2 regions of the Ornithinibacillus bavariensis genome follow, and region 1 is predicted to be linked to the other one. Evidence: predicted binding sites of a transcription regulator. Region 1 holds the regulator's gene; the other holds the start of a gene.
The links. The regulator LexA, encoded in region 1, represses DNA repair genes until DNA is damaged. The targets are predictions, from matches to a motif close to CGAACATATGTTCG.

Region 1 (11,117 bases):
GTAGAATTGGCTCAGCTGGAATATTTACTTCCGAGATTACGAGGTCAAGGAGTAGCGCTATCTCGACTCGGTGGAGGGATTGGAACAAGAGGTCCAGGGGAAACAAAGCTTGAAACAGATAGGCGTCATATTAGCAGAAGAATCGACGATATTAAACGGGGATTAAAGCAAGTTGTAAAGCAGCGTAATCAATATCGTAAACGGAGAAAAACAAATGACGTTTTCCAAATCGCCATTGTTGGTTATACAAACGCAGGAAAATCGACCTTGTTTAATCGTTTAACAAATAGTGAATCATTAGAAGAAAATAAACTATTTGCTACACTAGATCCATTAACAAGAAAAATTCATTTTCCGTCTGGCTTTGAATCATTACTTACTGACACGGTTGGATTTATTCAACATTTACCTACAACACTTATTGCTGCGTTTCGTTCTACGCTTGAAGAGGTAAAGGAAGCTGATTTCATATTACATGTCGTGGATAGTTCCCATCCTGACCATGAGCAGCATCAGAAAACCGTTATAAGACTATTGGAAGAGTTAGATAGTAGTACCATTCCAATGCTAACTGTATACAATAAAAAGGATTTACTCGAAAAGGATTTTATCCCAATGAATCATCCTTATATTATGATAAGTGCTTATAATAACGAAGATTTATTACGGTTACGTGAAAAAGTGGAAGAAGTATTAAAAGAGGAATGGGAATCCTACCAGATTCGAGTGAAAGCAGATAATGGCCAATTGCTAAATCGTTTAGGGCATGAGACAATAATTACCGAGAAAAAATTTGATAATGAGACAGAAACATATGTAGTAAGTGGATATATCCGGATGGATCATCCACTACAAGGCACTGTAAAGGAGAAAGCATAAGAGATGTTGGAAGAGGTAGTATTAAAAGCAGAACAAGACATTGCAGATATTCATGCCAATATAAATCGCACGGTAGAGAAAAATCAGAAAAGGGTACTAGAAGCATTCAAAAACAATCGAGTTAGTGATAGCCACTTTAATTCGACAAGTGGCTATGGCTATGATGATATAGGACGAGATACATTAGAATCTGTATATGCTGAGGTATTTGGCGGGGAATCCGCTATCGTTCGGCCGCAGTTAGTATCTGGAACGCATGCCATCACAACGGTTTTATATGGCTTGCTTAGACCAGGTGACGAATTAATGTACATTACTGGCAAACCATATGACACATTAGAGGAAGTTATCGGGACAAGAGGAGAGAATACAGGCTCTCTAAGAGAATACCAGATTTCCTATAAAGAGGTTTCCCTAACTAGTGAGGGAAGAATAGATTATCCAAAGGTGAAAGAACAGATTAATCAACATACTAAGGTCGTAGCTATTCAGCGTTCTAAAGGATACGCAGATCGCCCTTCCTTTACAATAGAGGATATAAAGGAAATGGTAACATTTGTTAAAAGTATACGAAACGATATTATAATATTTGTCGATAACTGCTATGGGGAATTTGTGGAGGATAGAGAGCCATTACATGTTGGAGCAGATATTATTGCAGGTTCATTAATTAAAAACCCAGGCGGTGGCATTGTACGAGCTGGTGGATATATTGTTGGAAAAGAAAATCTGGTTACATTATGTGCTTATCGTTTAACCGCACCTGGTTTAGGGAAAGAGGTTGGTGCTACATTTAATGTTTTGCAGGAAATGTACCAAGGGTTTTTCCTTGCCCCACATGTTGTAGGAGAGGCATTAAAGGGAGCTGTTTTTACCTCACGTTTTCTTGAACTGTTAGGTTTTATGACAAAACCTAACTATCAAGCGGAAAGAACGGATCTTATACAGTCTGTAACATTCCAAACCGCAGAGCAAATGGTTGCTTTCTGTCAGGCAATACAAAAGAACTCTCCAGTTAATTCATATGTGACGCCATATCCAAGTGAAATGCCTGGCTATGAGGATGAAGTCATAATGGCAGCTGGAACATTTATTCAAGGCTCAAGTATTGAATTGTCTGCCGATGGGCCGATTAGAGAGCCATACACAGCATTTGTGCAAGGTGGATTAACCTATGCACATGTAAAAATTGCGATTACAGAGGCTGCTCAGGTAATGCTAGAGAAAATGAAAGCATAATGAATAGTCAGTAGGAATAGTTCCTGCTGACTATTCTATTACATAAGTTTTACAGAATTTATTCTTATGTTAAGTTATCTAACATGTTATTGACAGAATACCTTACACGTAATATAATTTTGAATGTTAAAGGGAGGTCTTAGTCATGAATGATAAGGATCGTCGTTCCATGCCTCTATTTGCGATTGGAATTGTTATGAAGCTAACGGAATTAACCGCTAGACAAATTCGTTATTATGAAGAGCATGGGCTAGTTACTCCAGAAAGAACTTCTGGAAATCAACGATTGTTTTCATTTAATGATGTTGATCGTCTTCTTGAGATTAAAAACTACTTGGATAAGGGTTTGAACCTTGCAGGAATTAAGCTTTTACTTACAGGCGAAGAAGAGAGAGAAGAAAAGCAAGAAGTGAGTAATAAGCAACCCAAACTATCTGAACGTGAGCTAAGAGAAATCTTGAGAAGAGAAATTAATGATGCTGGAAGATTCGGAAGAGCAAGCCTCCGCCAAGGAGAATTAGCACGTTTTTTTACGCAACGCTAAGGAATGGTGCGTAGGTACAGCTCTAAAAATGTAGGAGGAGATTTTATGAGCTACACACGAAAAGAAATTGAGCAAAAAATTAAAGACGAGAATGTTAGATTTATTCGCCTCCAATTTACTGATATGTTAGGGACGATTAAAAATGTAGAAATACCTCTGAGTCAACTACAGAAGGCACTTGATAACAAAATGATGTTTGATGGTTCATCCATTGAAGGATTTGTTCGAATTGAAGAATCAGATATGTATTTATATCCTGACTTGGATACCTTTGTTATCTTCCCGTGGACATCTGAAAAAGGGAAGGTTGCACGTTTTATTTGTGATATTTACAATCCAGATGGAACACCTTTTGAAGGTTGTCCAAGATATAACCTTAAACGCAACCTTAAGAAAATGGCTGAGCTAGGTTATGATGCGTTTAATATTGGAACAGAACCGGAATTCTTTTTGTTTAAATTGGATGAGAATGGTGATCCTTCGCTAGAACTGAATGACCATGGTGGTTATTTTGATCTTGCACCAACAGACTTAGGAGAAAATTGCCGTCGTGACATCGTATTAGAATTAGAAGAGATGGGCTTTGAAATTGAAGCATCACACCATGAGGTGGCTCCCGGCCAACATGAAATCGATTTTAAATATTCCGATGCAGTTAAGCACGCGGATGATATCCAAACCTTTAAGCTAGTTGTTAAGACAATCGCTAGAAAGCATAATCTTCATGCTACATTTATGCCAAAGCCTCTATTTGGCGTGAATGGTTCAGGCATGCATGTAAATATGTCCCTATTTAAAGATGGTGAGAATACGTTTTTTGATCCGAAAGGAAAACTACAGCTTAGTGATACAGCTTATCAATTTATAGCAGGAATCATGAAGCATGCAACTAGCTTTACCGCTGTTACTAATCCGACCGTTAATTCCTATAAACGACTAGTACCTGGTTACGAGGCACCTAGTTATGTGGCTTGGTCAGCGATGAATAGAAGTCCATTATTACGTATTCCGAATTCCCGTGGCCTAAGTACTCGTGTTGAGGTTCGTAGTGTCGATCCATCTGCAAACCCATATCTTGCACTATCTGTGTTGCTTGCTGCAGGACTTGATGGAATTGAGAACAAACTAACTCCTCCGCCAGCAGTAGACCGAAATATATATGTAATGACGAAAGAAGAACGCTTGGAAAATCATATTGAAGATTTACCATCTACACTAATGAATGCATTAACAGAGCTTAAAAAGAATGCTGTTATCGTAGATGCTATGGGTGAACACCTGTTTGAGCATTTTATTGAAGCGAAGGAAATTGAGTGGAATATGTTTAGAACAACCGTTCATCCTTGGGAAAGAGAACAATACTTAACAATGTATTAAGCTTGATATATCAATGTTTTTGTCTGGGGTGGTAGGTGATTTTGGGTCGACTGTATGCTAATTACCCCTATTTCACCCCCAAAGTTAGAAAAAATATTATTTTAAAATACTGTCCTTATAGTCTTTAAATAGGGCAGTATTTTTTTGTTCTGTTTTTAGTAGTACGCTGGAATAAACGTCTGAACAGATGTTCCCATAGTTGGGATAAAGTTCGTTTATGTCAAAACTAGTAATTTTATTTATAGTCGAAATAAGATATTATAATAATGAGTAATATTGTAATAATTTTGTTATTTTTTCTAGGCTTAAGGGAGTTATTAATTAAAAGGAGTGGTAAGTGTGAGCGAGGAAAAAACTTTGCTAGAGTTTGAGACTGATTATTTTGGAATCAAAGGGAATAAAGAAGGAGTACTTAAAATTCCGAAAGAGCATTACACTTTAACTAACGAGCGAATACTGATTAGGAAACAGGGCGTGATGACTAAAACCTTAAATGATATCGAATTATTCAAAGTAAAAGATATATCTGTCAATCAGACATTGACAGATAAAGTGAGAAACGTAGGTGACATTATAGTTATTAGTGCTAATGAATCCAACCGTCGGATTACCTTGAAAAAGGTCAAAAATCCGCATGAAGTTAAAGAAGAAATAAGAAGTGCAGCTAAAGCAGCTACTGAAAAAGCTGGAATATCGTACAAATATGATTTATAGGGGCATCCGTTCAGGGAGTGCCTTTTTCCGTTTTATATGTTTTATTTTCTATTTTCTAACTGTAGAAGACTAGGTCCTATAATTCAAATGTTGTTCCGCTTTAGGCGAATTCATTACCTCTTTGCATTTAAAAGAAAAATTATAAGTAGAGTTAAATTAATAACCAGCAAAGTTCAAAAAATCCGATAAGCTAATTAGCTTATCGGATTTTCAATTCAATGTTCTAATGAATATGACGGTATAATCCAACAACCTTGCCTAGAATGGATACATTATTATAAATTAATGGTTCCATTGTTGCATTTTCAGGTTGTAAGCGCACATGATCTTTTTCTTTAAAGAAGCGTTTGACAGTAGCTTCATTGTCCTCTGTCATCGCTACGACAATATCGCCATTCTGCGCTGTATTTTGTTGTTTGACAATAACCATGTCCCCATCTAATATACCTGCTTCAATCATACTTTCTCCATCAATAACTAAAACAAATAGGTTTTCATCAGGTCCAGCAGTTGAACTTGGGATTGGAACATATTCTTCTATGTTTTCCACAGCGGTAATCGGTATTCCCGCTGTTACTTTTCCAATAACCGGTGCATAACGAGCTTCATCTTTTGGAATAGTACTTTCCTCTTCTAAATCTAGTATTTCAATCGCCCGTGGCTTTGTAGGGTCTCTACGAATATATCCTTTACTCTCTAAACGCGATAGATGGCCGTGAACAGTGGAACTGGAGGCAAGTCCCACAGCTTCTGCTATCTCTCGAACAGATGGCGGGTATCCCTTTAATCTAACTTGATCTTTTATGTAATCTAATATCGCCTGTTGCCTTTTTGACATTTTTGTCATCTATTAAACACCTCGCTCATATTATTTATTAATGCTAGTTTATCATCTATCAAATTAAAACGCAAACATTCGTTCGAGAAAAGTGTTGACAAGAGCGTATGTTCTGCTATAATAAATTTAGCGAACAAAGGTTCTTATACGATAGGAAAGGGTGATGAAGAGATGTTTGGAAAAGTTAACAAGACAGATTTGTTTTATATTGCTGCTTTTGCTGTGACATTAGGATTCTTATACCTTTCACTAATTAGTGCATAATGGGAGTTTTTAAATTTGAGAGCTATTATATACTGCCGAGTAAGTACAGAAAAGAAATCACAGGAAACCTCACTAAAACGACAAAAAGAAGAGCTTTATGATTTAGCGGAACGTTATCACTTCGAAGTAGTCAAATGTATAGAGGAACAAGCAAGTGGATTCGAAATCGAACGGGAAGGCATTTTTGAATTGCTGCAGGATTTTGAAGCTGGTCGTGCGGATTGTCTATTGATTCAAGATGAAACAAGACTTGGAAGAGGAAACACGAAGATTGCATTATTTCATCAATTATTAAAGCATAATATTTCTATTTATACAGCCATACATGAAGGGAAACTTGAAATCGCAGAAGCAGACTCCATGATTTTGCAAATTGTTGGAATTGTTGAAGAGTATCAACGGAAAATACATAATGCTAAAATTAAACGGGGAATGAAAAGGGCTGTTGCCAATGGATATAATCCTACTAAAAATCTTTCCAATCACCAATTTGCACCAGGAAGAGAAAGGAAGGAAGTGCCGATTGAAGAAATAGTTCGACTCCGTGAGAAGGAATTGACCTTTAGCGAGATTGCCGCAACATTAAGAGGGTTAGGGTATGAGGTTTCAAAGGCAACCGTACATAGAAGATATCAGGAGTATCAATTAATTGATTCCGACAAAACGAACAGGTAATATTTAAGCAAGGACAGATCAATGTTCTTGCTTTTTCTATGTGAATTCTGACCCGTGTTGGGTTTCTGTTTTAGCAGGAAAGATGAAGGAGGAAATTTATTTTGTTATCAAAGGAAAAACTTTTAAGGATAAATGAACTTGCAAAAAAGGCAAAGAGTGAAGAAGGTTTAACAGAGAAAGAAAAGGTGGAGCAAGAGAAGCTTCGTGGAGAATATTTGAAGAATGTGCGTAGCTCCTTTAAAAACCAATTAAAAACCTTAACAGTTATTGATCCCACTGGAAATGATGTAACACCTCAAAAGTTACGTGATATGCAAGAAAGAAATAGAAATCACTAAGCGTGGAGAATATATGAACGATTATAGTATTACTTGTTTACCAACCATTTTCAGTATAAGATAAACATGGTTTAAAAATAAATCGATTGCAAGAGAAAGGAGCTACATCATGGTAAATAATGTTGAACAATTATCGATTAACACAATCCGTACATTGGCTATTGATGCCATAGAAAAAGCTAATTCGGGGCATCCAGGTCTACCAATGGGAGCTGCACCAATGACGTATACACTTTGGACGGACTTTATGAATCACAATCCCAAAAATTCAAAATGGTTTAATAGGGATCGATTTGTATTATCAGCAGGTCATGGTTCTATGCTATTATATGGAATGCTTCATCTTTCGGGGTATGATGTTACGATAGAGGATATTAAGGAGTTTCGTCAATGGGGCTCAAGAACGCCAGGTCATCCCGAGGTACACCATACAGATGGTGTAGAGGCTACCACTGGTCCACTTGGGCAGGGTATTGCGATGTCTGTTGGTATGGCATTAGCTGAGGCTCATTTAGCAGCAAAATATAATAGGGACAATCTGAACATTGTAGATCACTATACATATGCTTTAATTAGTGATGGGGATTTAATGGAAGGAATTTCCCATGAAGCTGCATCTCTTGCAGGTCATTTAAAATTAGGTAAGCTAATTGCATTATATGATTCGAATGATATTTCTTTAGACGGAGAATTAAACCGGGCATTTTCTGACAATACTGAGGAGCGCTTTAAGGCTTACGGCTGGCAGGTTATTCGAGTGGAAGATGGTAATGATATTACTCAAATCCGCTCAGCTATTAAAGCAGCAAAAGAAAATACAGAACAGCCTACATTAATTGAAATTAAAACGGTTATTGGGTATGGTTCACCAAATAAATCCGCATCAGCTGCTTCCCATGGTTCACCACTTGGAAAGGATGAAGTAGTTTTAACGAAAGAATTCTATCAATGGGGACATGATGATTTTCATGTACCTGAGGAAGTATATGCAGACTTCAAAGAAAAAATTGTGGTAAAGGGTGAACAGCTAGAGGAGGAATGGAACCGATTATTTGCTGCTTATAAGGAAAAGTATCCGCAAGAAGCAAGAGAATTTGAGCTAGCAATGAAAGGTGAGCTTCCTGAAGGTTGGTTAAACAATTTACCTGTATATGAACCTGGGAAATCTATAGCAACACGTTCTTCATCTGGAGAAGTGCTAAATGCTATTGCTACAGCTGTACCGTATTTCTTAGGAGGTAGTGCTGACTTAGCAGGTTCTAATAAAACTACCATCAAAGATGAGGATGATCTTTCAAGAAATAATTATGCTGGAAGAAATATATGGTTTGGTGTGCGTGAGCATGCCATGGGTGCTGCACTTAATGGAATGGCGTTACATGGTGGCTTGAAGGTATTCGGAGGAACGTTCTTTGTATTTAGTGATTATTTACGTCCGGCTATCCGTTTGTCAGCTATTATGAAAATGCCTGTAACGTATGTGTTTACTCACGACTCCATTGCAGTAGGTGAAGACGGACCAACACATGAGCCGATTGAACAGCTTGCTTCGCTTCGTGCATTACCAAACCTATCTGTTATTAGACCTGCAGATGGTAATGAAACACAGGCAGCGTGGAGATTAGCGGTTGAATCAACGGATCGGCCAACTATTTTGGTTTTAACAAGACAGGATTTACCTACACTTGTGGGTACGAAGGAAAAAGCATATGAAGGTGTTAAGCGTGGAGCTTATATATTAAGTGATGCTGAGAAGGATACACCAGACGCAATATTAATCGCTTCTGGCTCTGAGGTTCAACTTGCTGTTGAGGCACAAAAAGAACTTCGTAAAGATAATATTGATGTTCGTGTTGTAAGTATGGCATCTTGGGATCTATTTGATGCACAGGATGAAAGCTATAAAGAAACAGTTCTTCCAAAATCTGTAAAAGATAGAGTCGCTATAGAGATGGGTTCACCTCTCGGATGGGAACGCTATGTTGGACTAGACGGGAAGGTAATGGGAATTGATACGTTTGGAGCTTCAGCAAATGGTGAGAAGCTGATAGAAGAATATGGATTCACTGTTGATAATGTTGTTAAACAAGTAAAATCATTATCTAAATAAACAGAATGTAGTAAACATAAAAATGCCAATTAATTTTTCTCCGAATTAATTGGCATTTTTATGTTTACTCATAAGGAAAGAATATTTTTGCACTGTATTCAATGCATTGCAAGTTAAAGTTAATACCCGGTCCAGATTGAAAAAAGAAGTTTCAGTATTTAGTACGGTAAAAGAGGCAAGCTATTTCCTTTTCGACAAAACTAGTGCGAAATCCTTACAGGATATGACACTATTTTTAATAGACTACGTATATTATAGTAGAAAAGGGAAGGGGTTGTTGAAATGAAAGAGTATATGGTTTATTTGATCAAAGAAGAATTTGCCATACATTATTACTATAAAAGTGATATTTTATATCGTTTTTTACAGGAATATCATGATGAACAATCTCGAAATGACTTAAGGATGCAATTTAATTTTATTACTAAAGGCTTCCCAAAAGAATCGTTAACGTCACAGTTAATCAGACAACCTAAGAACACTTTATATAAGGAAAAAAGAAGTGAATTTGTTGAACTAGGTAATAGGCATTACTATATTGCTTTACATATTTATGAAAAACATATAAAATTTCGTTGTGAAACATTACAGGATGCTGAGGAATTATTATTCGCTACCTTACGACGGATCTATCCATATATTTTTATCGTGGATAATCATTATGAAAATTATGGTTGGATCTCGCCTGTAAGGACAAGTTCTGTGTATAATAATGATGAGGTATTGTATTCTTAGAACTGTTTTACTATACTGGATAAGAGACAACACGAAGGAGGAAAATGGAAAGATGGGCACAATTTGGGTTGTACTAATTGCTTTAGCAGCTTTAATAGCCGGTGTTGCTCTTGGATTTTTTATTGCAAGAAAGTATATGATGAGTTACTTGAAAAAGAATCCACCTATCAATGAGCAAATGCTTCGTACGCTAATGATGCAAATGGGCCAAAAGCCTTCGCAGAAGAAAATCAATCAAATGATGCGTGCAATGAATAATCAAATGGATAAATAGACGTTGATATATCAATGTATTTAGCAACTTTGTAATCAAGTAGGTTACTGAAAAATGTTGTCGGCTTGATTTTTCTTTGCAATAATACACATAATTTGGTTAATTTTTCTCAAAAACCACTTTTTCTGTTTAAGAATAATGCAGAAAAAGTGGTTTTTTCATGTTTATAAAGGATCTTTGGTTAATATTTCTCAATTATAGGGGAGTTTTTGTTTTTGTTAAAGAGAAGAAAACAACTATAAAATGTATATTTTCGATTTGATAAGCAAAATCAAATAATATTTTGGTTTCGTGACAAAATATTGCAAAATATATGATAAAATGTACATAAAATGAGTATTTAAGGGGGAGAAGTGTGAAGAAAGCTTGTTTTTCGTTAATCATTATTCTTCTGTTGATTCCGTTTCAAAGCATTGTTGAAGCTCATTCAGGAAGAACGGATAGTAGGGGTGGACATAACTGTTCCGAAAAATCGAAAGCCAAAGGACTTTGTTCAGGATACCATTATCATAATGGTGGAGGGGGTTCATCATCAGGCAGTAGTTCATCATCAAATGGTAGTTCACCCTCAGGAGTAATTCATCATCGGGCGGTAGTACATCAAAAGGAACAAGAACATCAGAACCGACTGGACCTTCTAAAATGGAAATTGCTGCTCAAGAGAAATCTGAAGGTAAAGAAGCTGGGTATGCAGCAGGCTTGACTGATGGATACAATAATACCAAGGAAAATGAAACTGTTATTACTGGTTCTAATGCATATCAAGAGGGTTACTCTACTGGTTATCAACAAGGATTTGAAGAAGGTAAAAAGAAATTAGTCTCTGAAAGAGAAAACGCCTATAAGGCAGGTTATGATGCAGCTAAGGAAGATTTAAATGCTGTTGTACCAGCCAATTATTCAGAGAATGATTTAGTTCACTCCTCCTATAAAGAGGGATATGAAAAGGCAACTGCTGAGATTGATGCAGCAAGAAAAGAGGAATATTACAATATTGGTTATGAAGATGGAAAAAAAGATGAAAACAACGAACCAAACGATATAAAAAATATTTATGTAGATTCATATAAAAAAGGTTACAAAAAGGGGCAACAAGAACTAGAAGAAAAATATATAAAACTAGGATATGA
Region 2 (11,117 bases), on a different contig from region 1:
GACATTGAAGGACATAGTGCTGTAGAAGTGATGAGCAGATTACAACAACTATTCGATGAGCATTGTGAAGAAGTATAAATAGATAAACCAAATAAGGCTGTCTCTATATAGGGTCAGCCTTATTTTCGCTTTAAACCCAATTAAGGTAGTGGCGGACTTGAAGTTGTTATAATATAATTAATAGTTGTAACTAATCATAAATTTACTTGATTCTTTAGGAGATTACGACAACTTTAGATTTCCGACTTTGGGGAAGCTATGTTAGATTGTTTGAAAAATAAAAGACTGGATATATAATCCAGCCATTGATTCATATTATAAATTGATTACAAATGCTAATCCATAGGTTATGGTTGAGACAACCATTGCAATAATCATAATATATACAGCTAATCTCATTCTTCGTTCACGTTTTGATCTTCTTCTTGGAGCAGGTTTAATGTTTTGCTTTGAAGCCATCTGTTTGTCCTCCTTACATCCCATATGCTAATTGTATTTTATCGTTAAAATGGGTTAAGGACAAGTAAAATATTAGAATAGCCATTCTTAAATTATTAATTTTCCTAATATTTGCCTTAGTATTAAGGTTCTTTTTTTAGAGATAGGGGGAACTAGTATGACAATTAATCAAAAGGATAACGAAAAAAAATGGAAGGATTCCGTTGAAGAAACATTAAAGCGCTTTCCTGAGCGGAAAGAAGTGTTTCAAACTAGCTCGAGTATACCTGTCGATAGACTCTATTACCATGAAAATGATAGCGATTACAATGAAAGGTTAGGCTTTCCAGGAGAATATCCGTATACACGGGGCATCCAGTCCACGATGTATCGAAGTAAGTATTGGACAATGCGTCAATATGCTGGCTTTGGTTCTGCAACTGAAACAAACAAACGCTTTCGTTATTTATTGGAGCAAGGGCAAACTGGTTTATCTGTTGCTTTCGATTTGCCGACACAAATTGGTTACGATTCCGATGATCCAATGGCAGAGGGAGAAGTGGGAAGGGTTGGTGTAGCCATAGACACTTTACACGACATGGAGGCACTTCTTGACCAAATTCCCTTAGATAAGGTTAGTACGTCTATGACCATCAATTCTCCAGCATCCATTTTACTATGTATGTATATTGCGGTAGGTGAGAAGCAAGGAGTTCCTATCAATAGATTAACTGGAACTATTCAAAATGATATTTTAAAGGAATATATCGCACGTGGTACTTATATTTTTCCGCCAAAACCGTCCATGCGACTTATTACCAATATTTTTGAGTACTGCCAGCAAAATGTTCCGAAATTCAATACAATTAGTATTTCTGGTTATCATATCCGCGAGGCAGGATCCACAGCAGTCCAAGAGGTAGCCTTTACGATTGCGAATGGTATGGCATATGTGGATGCTGCTATTGCCTCAGGATTGGATGTTGATTCGTTTGCACCTAGACTAGCATTTTTCTTTAATGCCCATAACAATTTTTTTGAAGAGATTGCTAAATTTAGAGCTGCTAGGAGAATTTGGGCGAGGATTATGAAAGAGCACTACCAAGCGAAAAATCCAAAGAGCTGGAAGTTACGTTTTCATACGCAAACAGGTGGTTCTACGCTTACTGCACAACAGCCGGATAATAATATCGTCCGAGTTACCCTGCAAGCTTTAGCGGCTGTATTAGGAGGTACGCAGAGCTTACATACGAACTCTCGTGATGAGGCATTGGCTTTACCAACAGAAGAGTCTGCACGTATTGCGCTTCGAACACAACAAATAATAGCTCATGAAAGTGGTGTTGCAGACACGATTGACCCGCTAGGTGGTTCATATTTTATCGAAGCATTAACAGACAAGATTGAATCCGAAGTAACTATTTATTTAAAACAAATTGAAGAACTAGGCGGTGCAGTCTCAGCCGTTGAAGAAGGATTTATGCAACGGGAAATACATCGGACAGCATATGAAACGCAAAAGCGAATTGAAAGCGAAGAAGAAGTTATCGTTGGTTTAAATAAATACAAAATTGATGAAGAGGTAAATCCAGAGTTATTAAAAGTAGATGAAAAACTAGAGCGGGAACAAAAGGCTGCTCTACACGAGAGAAAGCTAAATCGAGATAAAGACTTAGTAAATAGTACATTAAAACAATTAGAATGGGCAGCTAAAAATCCGGAAGAAAATCTCATTCCATATATTTTGAATGCAGTGAAAGCCTATGCGTCAGTTGGAGAGATTTGTAATGTGTTACGTAGGGAATTTGGAGAGTATGGAAGCATCTAGAGACAAGTGGGGAAGGAGATTGTAAGATGGGGAAAATAAGAGTGTTGATTGCAAAACCAGGACTAGATGGACATGACAGAGGTGCATTAGTTATTGCACAAGGGCTTCGTGATCATGGCATGGAGGTTATTTATACAGGGCTAAGACAATCACCTGCACAAATAGCGAATGCAGCAGTACAAGAGGATGTAGACATTGTTGGACTATCTTCTTTATCTGGAGCCCATTTGACTCTGTTTCCAAAGGTTATCGAAGAGCTTAAGGCATTAAATGCAAGTGACATTCCCGTCATTGGTGGAGGGGTAATACCTGCTGAAGATATTCCTATACTAATAGATAAAGGGATTAACAATATATTTACTAGTGGTTCATCCATCGAAGAACTAGCAAATTACATTATCAAACTCGTAGGAGATGAAAAGATTACACCACCAAAAAAAATCTCGCATATTGGCATTGCAGTTCATTCCATTGAACAAACATTACCATTTTATAGGAATACGTTGGGGCTTGTGCTTGAGGGGATGGAAGAAGTAGCCTCAGAGTTTGTCAAGGTAGCTTTTTTGAGGATAGGTGACACTCGCTTTGAACTGCTAGAACCAACAAGTGAGTCATCAGCGATCTACAAATTTCTTGAGAAAAAAGGAGAGGGAGTCCATCATATCGCTCTAGGGATAGAAGATATCAAGGAGCGAATCAGGCAATATTCGAAAAATGGGATTCAATTTATTAATACCGAACCAAAGCCTGGTGCTCATCAAACGAAGATAGCATTCATGCATCCAAGATCAACTCATGGCGTACTTTTTGAGTTAACAGAAGAATCTGGAGGTAAGGATCAATGATGGATATGTTCGATAAAATAAATGAGCTATATGATAAAAGAAGAATTGCAGAGCTAGGTGGTGGAGATGAGCGGATTGAAAAGCAGCATGCAAAAGGCAAAATGACCGCAAGAGAAAGAATTGATTATTTACTTGATGATGGAAGCTTTGTTGAGTTGAATACATTTATAGAAAACCGTGGAACTGATTTTGATATGAATGGGTCAAATGGTGCGGGTGATGGTGTTGTTACAGGCTATGGAAAAATCAATGGACGCCCTGTTTATTTATTTGCACAGGACTTTACACTTTATGGTGGAGCTTTAGGAGAGATGCACGGGATAAAGATAGCAGCTGTTATGGATCTAGCAGCAAAAAATGGTGTTCCATTTATCGGATTAAATGATTCAGGTGGTGCTAGAATACAGGAGGGTGTATCCTCTTTGGACGGATATGGACAAGTATTTTACCGAAATTCCATTTACTCTGGCTATATCCCACAAATTTCTGTTATTATGGGACCAAGTGCTGGTGGAGCGGTTTATTCCCCTGCCATTACGGATTTTGTGATTATGGTGGAAAAGACTTCACAAATGTTTATCACGGGTCCTAAGGTTATCGAAACAGTGACTGGTGAAAAAATATCTTCCGAAGACTTAGGTGGTGCACATATCCATAATAGTAAAAGTGGAAATGCCCATTTTAAAGCGAAAACAGAGGAAGAGGCATTAGATCATGTGAAAAAGTTACTTTCTTATCTACCTAATAATAATACGGAGAAGCCTGCTATAACAAAATATCACGATGACCAACTCGAGGATTATCGTCCGGAGTTAGTAGATATAGTTCCGTTTGATGCAACTCGTCCATACGATATTAAAAATGTTATTCAACAAGTGGTAGATGAAGGTAGTTTTTATGAAATACATTCTGAATTTGCTAAAAATATTGTGGTTGGATTTGCGAGAATAAAAGGACAAACAGTAGGATTAGTTTGTAACCAACCGAAACATCTTGCTGGTGGATTAGACATTGATTCGAGTGATAAAGCTGCTCGATTTATTCGATTTTGTGATTGCTTTAATATTTCTATCATTACATTTGAGGATGTTACAGGCTTCTTTCCTGGCATAAAACAGGAGCATGGTGGTATCATACGTCATGGAGCGAAAATATTGTATGCTTATTCAGAGGCAACTGTACCAAAACTAACAGTGATAGTTCGAAAAGCATATGGTGGTGCATATGTGGCATTAAATAGTAAGTCAATTGGTGCTGATTTAGTATTTGCATGGCCGAATGCGGAAATTGCGGTTATGGGGCCAGAAGGTGCAGCTAATATTATTTTTGCGAAGGAAATAGCAGCTAGCGAGGATCCTGAAAAAATACGTCAGGAAAAAATAAATATTTATCGCGATAAGTTTGCAAATCCGTATATTGCTGCTAAGCTAGGGATGGTTGATGATGTCATTGACCCTAGAGAAACACGAATAAAGCTTATTCAAGGTCTTGAAATGCTTTATCATAAACAAGAGGATAGACCAAGTAAAAAGCATGGTAATATTCCTCTTTAAAATAGGAGGTAAGTCATCATGGTAAATCAAGACAGATTAGTAAATGAATTCATGGAACTCGTTCAAGTGGACTCAGAAACAGGCTTTGAGGAAGAAATTGCAAAAGTACTAAAAAAGAAATTTACAGACCTCGGCGTAGCGGTTGTCGAGGACAATGCAAAGGAAATAACAGGGCATGGGGCAAACAATTTAATTTGTACGCTAAAAGGTACAAAGGCTGATGCCACTCCAATTTATTTTACATCCCATATGGATACGGTAGTTCCTGGTAAGGGAATTAAACCGCAGATTAAAGATGGATATATTGTTTCAGATGGAACAACTATTTTAGGATCAGATGATAAAGCAGGTCTTGCTGCAATATTGGAAGTAATTCGTGTCATTCAAGAAAATAATATCGAACATGGTGATGTTCAATTTGTTATTACAGTGGGAGAGGAATCGGGACTAGTAGGAGCTAAGGCTATTGATCCATCTATGATTTACGCTAAATTTGGTTATGCACTAGACAGTGATGGCGATGTTGGGGACATTATTGTTGCCGCACCTACACAAGCTAAAATTAACACAATCATAAAAGGAAAAACAGCACATGCAGGCGTGGCACCTGAAAAGGGAGTATCAGCTATTACGATAGCGGCAAAGGCTATCGCCAAAATGCCACTAGGACGTATTGATGAGGAGACTACAGCAAATATTGGTCGATTTGAAGGTGGAAAGCAGACGAATATTGTTGTAGATCATGTAGAAATTCTAGCTGAAGCACGTTCGCTTGTACCCGAAAAAATGGAAGCACAGGTAGCCAAAATGAAGGAAGCCTTTGAATCTGCTGCTAATGAAATGGGTGGAGAAGCTATCGTAGATATTAAAGTAATGTATCCTGGGTTTAAACAAGAGGCAGGAGATGAGGTTGTCGAGATAGCAAGGAGTGCAGCAAAAGCTATTGGTAGAGAGAGTAAGCTATTAAGAAGTGGTGGCGGAAGTGATGCTAATGTCATTGCTGGTTTTGGTATTCCAACAGTTAATTTAGCGGTTGGATATGAAGAAATTCATACAACAAATGAACGAATTCCAGTTAATGAATTAGTTAAAGTTACCGAGCTTGTTGCTGCCATTATTCAAGAGGTTGCAAAATAGTAAAATAAAATACGTAAAAGCGGTTCTTACCATCGAAGTGGATAAGAACCGCTTTTCTTATGCAACTATTTATTAGGAAAAATGCTATTAAAATTGAGTATGATTACTTCTATGGTTCATCTGGTTCCCTATATAAGCATTAATAATTATATATTATCCAAATCTTTTAATAATTGCGCAAACATTTATGGTAAACTAAAAATACAAAGGTGTAATCACTCAATGATGAAATTAGGAAGCGGAATTTATTGAAGAAGCTGGCTTTATTGTAGAATTGTGAATGCATGTAATGATGAGTGAGAGGGGGAAGGATTAATGAAAAAAATGATTGGAATGACGATAGCTATAGCAATAATTATTGCAATTCTCGTATGGGTCACCAGTATAATCTTTTCATTTCCATTTTTGGGTTGGAATTTCTTCATTGGATTAGGCCTGTCTTTTATCCTATTTTTTTTCAATAGTAAAGGAGGATTCTTTACCAAATCATCAGCATTAGAAGCAAGCTCTGGAGATTTAAGATATACGTATGGAAACAATGATATAAAAGCAAATGTTGGTGTCGTTTTCTATGGTTCGGTGTTATACACTTCTGTTTGCCTTATACATATGATTATTCTTTATGTAATGGACTAGACAAAGTTAGGAGAGAAGTAAAATGAATAAGTTCGGATTATTTGGTAAGTTTATCGCAAAAGATGGTGATCGTGATAAGCTTGTCGCAATTTTATTGGAAGCAGCAGCGTCTATGCAAAGCCTAGAAGAATGCGAAATCTATCATGTGAGTATTTCAGAGGACGAGCCAAACGCTATATTTGTGTATGAGGTTTGGTCAGATCAAACAGCTCATCAGGAATCTTTATCTCTGGAATCAACTAAAAAACTCATTACACATGCGAAAACAATGATTACTGGAATGGAGAGAATTAGTACGCTTATCCCTATAGGTGGCAAAGTAAGTTAATTCAGCCTTCAGTTAACTATTGAGATTCGCAGATGTTCTTACCAAATAGAACGCTAGTAATAACAGCTTATCCCAAGCTTTCTAATTGTGATATAATTAAACTAGAAACAACTGTTCGAGAAGGTGACTAGCTGAAATGAACGCTAATAAAGCTCGGGTTATTTTTCATGTTGATATGAATAGCTTCTATGCTTCAGTGGAGATGGCGTATGAACCTATGTTAAAAGGGAAGCCACTTGCTGTTGCTGGTAATCCTGAGGAACGAAAAGGAATAATTATTACTAGTAATTACGAGGCACGTGCCAAAGGGGTTAAAACGACAATGCCAATTTGGCAGGCAAGAAAATTATGCCCAGAGCTAATAATACGCACACCAAATTTTGAACGATATCGCTATGCATCTAGAGAAATTTTTAAAAGATTAAATGCAATATCACCCTTCGTTGAACCGGTATCGATCGATGAAGGGTATATGGATGTTACCGATGTAGTAGATCCGAAGAATACGATTCAACTCGCAGAAGATTTACAAAAAAAAATATTGAATGAATTAGATTTACCTTGTAGTATCGGTATTGCTCCGAATAAGTTCTTAGCAAAAATGGCTTCCGATATGAAAAAACCGCTGGGTATTACAGTGTTGCGAAAACGTGATATTCCTTATAAATTATGGCCAATGCCAGTCGGTGAGATGTATGGGGTAGGGAAGAAGACAGCTGAAAAGCTAATTGCTATTGACATTCATACGATTGGCGATTTAGCAGCAGCTGATGTTTATCAATTAAAACAGATACTAGGTATTAACGGTGAGCGATTAAGAAATCGAGCTAATGGGATTGATCTTCGTGCTGTAGATCCGGATGCTGTAAATGAGTTTAAAAGTATAGGTAGTTCTGAAACACTCCCAATGGATACAACAAATGAGCTGGAAATAAGAAGTCTATTATCCGCATTAGCCGAGAATGTGGAAATACGGATGAAGCGGAAACAGGTTGCTGGTGGGACAGTCCAAATTACAGTTCGTTATCATGACCGGAAAACTATTACAAGAAGTAAAAAACTGTTAAATTTTATCGAAAAAAAAGAAGATATTTTAAAGGTAGCACTAGAATTATTTAATTCACATTGGAATCAAGAGCCAATACGCTTATTAGGGATAACCGTTTCGGATATGGAAGAAAAACAGAATATTGTAAAGCAGTTAGACTTATTTACGTACAAAAAGGAAGCAGAAAAGGAAAAGCTTTATGATGCAATTGATGAGTTAACACAAAAATTCGGGAAAAATCCATTTGTTGATATTAAAGCGGTTGATAATCATCAACCAAGAACAAGCTTTCAAAAGGACTTTTTAGATGATTATAAAAAATAGGGGAAAGGCTCTGAACGCTTCTAACGCCTTACCCCTATTATTGTATTAAAAACTATTTCATTACTTTTTTAATAATGGAAAATGCTAGTTTTCCACCTGGGTAACGTAATGGTAAATCGAATTTGGTTGTTTGCTTTAGAATGCTTTTACGATGAGAAAATGTTTCAAAGCTATATTTGCCGTGATATGCTCCCATTCCACTTGCACCGACTCCCCCGAATGGCAGATTTGGGTTTGCTAAATGGTATAATGTATCATTAATACATCCGCCACCAAAGGATAACTTAGTTATTACTTTTTCTTGATTCTTTTCTTTTTCGCCAAAATAGTACAGTGCTAACGGTTTATCCATTGTTTTTAATGTCCTTATGACTTCTTCTAAGTCTTCAAATGATAAAACCGGTAGAATTGGACCAAATATTTCCTCCTGCATGACAGGGTCGTTCCAAGTAATGTGATCGATAATAGTCGGTTCGATTTTTAATTGGTTTCTATCAATGTTTCCACCCTGCACAATGGTCCCATTCTCTAAATATGTCAATAAGCGGTTAAAATGGTTTTCATTAATTATTCTTACATAATCATCATTACCTAATGGGTTCTTTTTATATAAGCTTTTTAACTGTTTTTTCATTTCTTTTAATAGCTTATCTTTGATTTTAGAGTGTATATAAAGAAAGTCTGGGGCGACACAGGTTTGACCAGCATTTGTAAATTTCCCCCAAACAATACGTTTAGCGGAAAGCTCAATACTCGCATCTCTATCAATAATCGCAGGACTCTTGCCACCAAGCTCTAGAGTAACAGGGGTTAGATGCTTACTAGCTTCGCGCATAATAATTTTTCCTACAGCGGTACTTCCAGTAAAGAAAATATAGTCAAATTTTTCCTGTAATAGTTGTTCACTAGCTTCCTTTGCTCCTTCTACTACAGCAATGTATTTAGGATCAAAGGTTTCTCTCATCATTTTTGCAAGCAGAGAAGAGGAGGATTGGCTATATTCAGACGGCTTTATAATTACTGTATTTCCAGCAGATATTGCCCCAATTACAGGTGCTATTGCCAATTGCAAAGGATAATTCCATGGCGAAATGACTAAGGTGACACCGTAAGGCTCTTTTCGGATGAAGCTTTTGGTTCCTTTATGAGTTATTGGGGCATCACAAGATTCATCCTCCATCCAATCTTTAAGATGTTTCTCAGTATGCTTAATTTCATTAAAGAGAAACCCTAATTCGGTCGTAAAGGATTCATATTTTGATTTGTTTAAGTCCTGCTTTAAGGCGCGGTAAATATTTTTCTCATAGTTCTCTAACATGGATCTCAGTTTTCGTAATTGGTTTATACGAAATCGATAATCGAGCGTTTCTCCGCTTAAAAAGTAATCTCGCTGACTTTGTACTAATGCTTGAATAGTCATCAAACTCAACTCCCATTAGTTGGATGGTATTGAAACTTGAAATAAATCATAGGCAATCTCAGTATTGACGAAGATCTGTCTAGCTTCTTCTAATAGTTGTTGTGCATCATGATGCTGGTATCTAGATGAAATATGAGTTAGGATTAGCTGCTTAACATTGCCATCCATAGCCAAGGATGCAGCTTGTACAGTTGTAGAATGAAAATAATCATGGGCAAGTGCTGCTTTATTCTTGTCAAAGGTAGCTTCGTGAATTAGCAGATTTGCATCCTTGACAAATTCTTGATTTTTTTCTGTAGACCTTGTGTCCCCAAGAATTACCACCGTTCTCCCTGGTTTATCTGGCCCAATAAATTCTTTTCTCTCAATGATTTTTCCGTCATCAAGGAAAGTTGTTTCATTTTGCTTAATTTGCTGATAGATTGGACCAGGTTGAATCCCTATTGCCTTTAAATTTTCAACTAGCAGCTCACCAGGTTTCGCTTTTTCTTCAATACGAAATCCATAGCTAGGTATTCCGTGTTCAAGTAGCTTACAATAGACGATAAAATGATCATCCTCCATTATTTTTCCTTCACTAATTTCGACGAAGGAAAGAGGATAGGTTAAATGGGTACCACTCACCTTTAAACTTGTTAATACATATTCTTTAATCCCATTAGGACCATAAATAATTAATTCTTCGTCTCCGCCTTGAAAGGACCTAGAGCTTAATAGCCCGGGTAAACCAAAAATATGGTCCCCATGGAGGTGAGTGATGAATATCTTATTGATTTTTCTAGGCTTAATGGAAGTATGTAGGATTTGATGCTGGGTTGCTTCACCACAATCGAAAAGCCATACACTATTTGCTTCCTGTAATAGCATAAGCGCTATCGAGGAGACATTACGTTCCTTGGAAGGGACTCCAGCACCGGTACCAAGAAAATAGATTTCCATTATTTTTCCTCCTACCTCCAGCCTCTACGATATTGAGTAGGTGCATCTAATGGATATTTCAATTGATCAGCTGCTTCCTTAGCCCAATAGGGATTTCGTAACAGTGATCGACCAATAAGCACAATATCTGCACGATCATTCTGTAGAATTTCTTCTGCTTGTGGTCCACTTGTAATAATTCCAACAGCTCCGGTTGGGATTTCAACCTCGTGTTTAATAATTTCACAGCGCTTTATTTGATAGCCTGGGAAAGTATTAATTTTTGCGGGAACTACACCTCCTGAGCTACAGTCTATTAAATCAATATCAAGCTGTTTAAGCCTGGTGGCAAAAAATATAAAGTCTTCTAATGTGTTTCCATCTTTATGATATTCTTCGGCAGATATGCGTACGAATATTGGGCCAGTAAATACAGTTTTGACTTGCTCGACGATGTTTCCTAATAAACGGAAACGATTTTCACGATTTCCACCATATGAATCATTCCGTTTATTTGTTAGTGGAGAAAGGAATTGGTTTATTAAATATCCATGAGCAGCATGAATTTCTACCATGTCAAAACCAGCTTTTGCAGCACGTTCCGCTGCCTCTTTAAATGCTTGGATGATGTTATTGATGCCA

Region 2: HNR27_RS10575 (DNA polymerase IV) is a predicted target of LexA. The motif match lies at 6,870-6,883, and genes of this name have one in related genera.

The regions. Positions count from the first base shown of each region.
Region 1 covers NZ_JBNPWZ010000008.1:32,721-43,837, forward strand. The annotation lists gene hflX (GTPase HflX) at 1-879, shown strand, start outside; gene HNR27_RS13550 (methionine gamma-lyase family protein) at 883-2,118, shown strand; gene HNR27_RS13555 (MerR family transcriptional regulator) at 2,264-2,662, shown strand; gene glnA (type I glutamate--ammonia ligase) at 2,708-4,039, shown strand; gene HNR27_RS13565 (PH domain-containing protein) at 4,379-4,753, shown strand; gene lexA (transcriptional repressor LexA) at 4,977-5,600, opposite strand; gene HNR27_RS13575 (YneB family resolvase-like protein) at 5,871-6,530, shown strand; gene HNR27_RS13580 (DUF896 domain-containing protein) at 6,632-6,868, shown strand; gene tkt (transketolase) at 6,978-8,978, shown strand; gene sirA (sporulation inhibitor of replication protein SirA) at 9,261-9,713, shown strand; gene HNR27_RS13595 (YneF family protein) at 9,766-9,987, shown strand; gene HNR27_RS13600 (YHYH domain-containing protein) at 10,343-10,690, shown strand; gene HNR27_RS13605 (FliH/SctL family protein) at 10,630-11,117, shown strand, end outside.
Region 2 covers NZ_JBNPWZ010000005.1:84,064-95,180, forward strand. The annotation lists gene HNR27_RS10535 (BrxA/BrxB family bacilliredoxin) at 1-78, shown strand, start outside; gene prli42 (stressosome-associated protein Prli42) at 316-459, opposite strand; gene HNR27_RS10545 (acyl-CoA mutase large subunit family protein) at 617-2,266, shown strand; gene mce (methylmalonyl-CoA epimerase) at 2,293-3,111, shown strand; gene HNR27_RS10555 (acyl-CoA carboxylase subunit beta) at 3,111-4,664, shown strand; gene HNR27_RS10560 (M20/M25/M40 family metallo-hydrolase) at 4,683-5,801, shown strand; gene HNR27_RS10565 (hypothetical protein) at 6,117-6,437, shown strand; gene HNR27_RS10570 (putative quinol monooxygenase) at 6,460-6,765, shown strand; gene HNR27_RS10575 (DNA polymerase IV) at 6,902-8,137, shown strand; gene HNR27_RS10580 (aldehyde dehydrogenase) at 8,190-9,557, opposite strand; gene rnz (ribonuclease Z) at 9,573-10,496, opposite strand; gene namA (NADPH dehydrogenase NamA) at 10,508-11,117, opposite strand, start outside.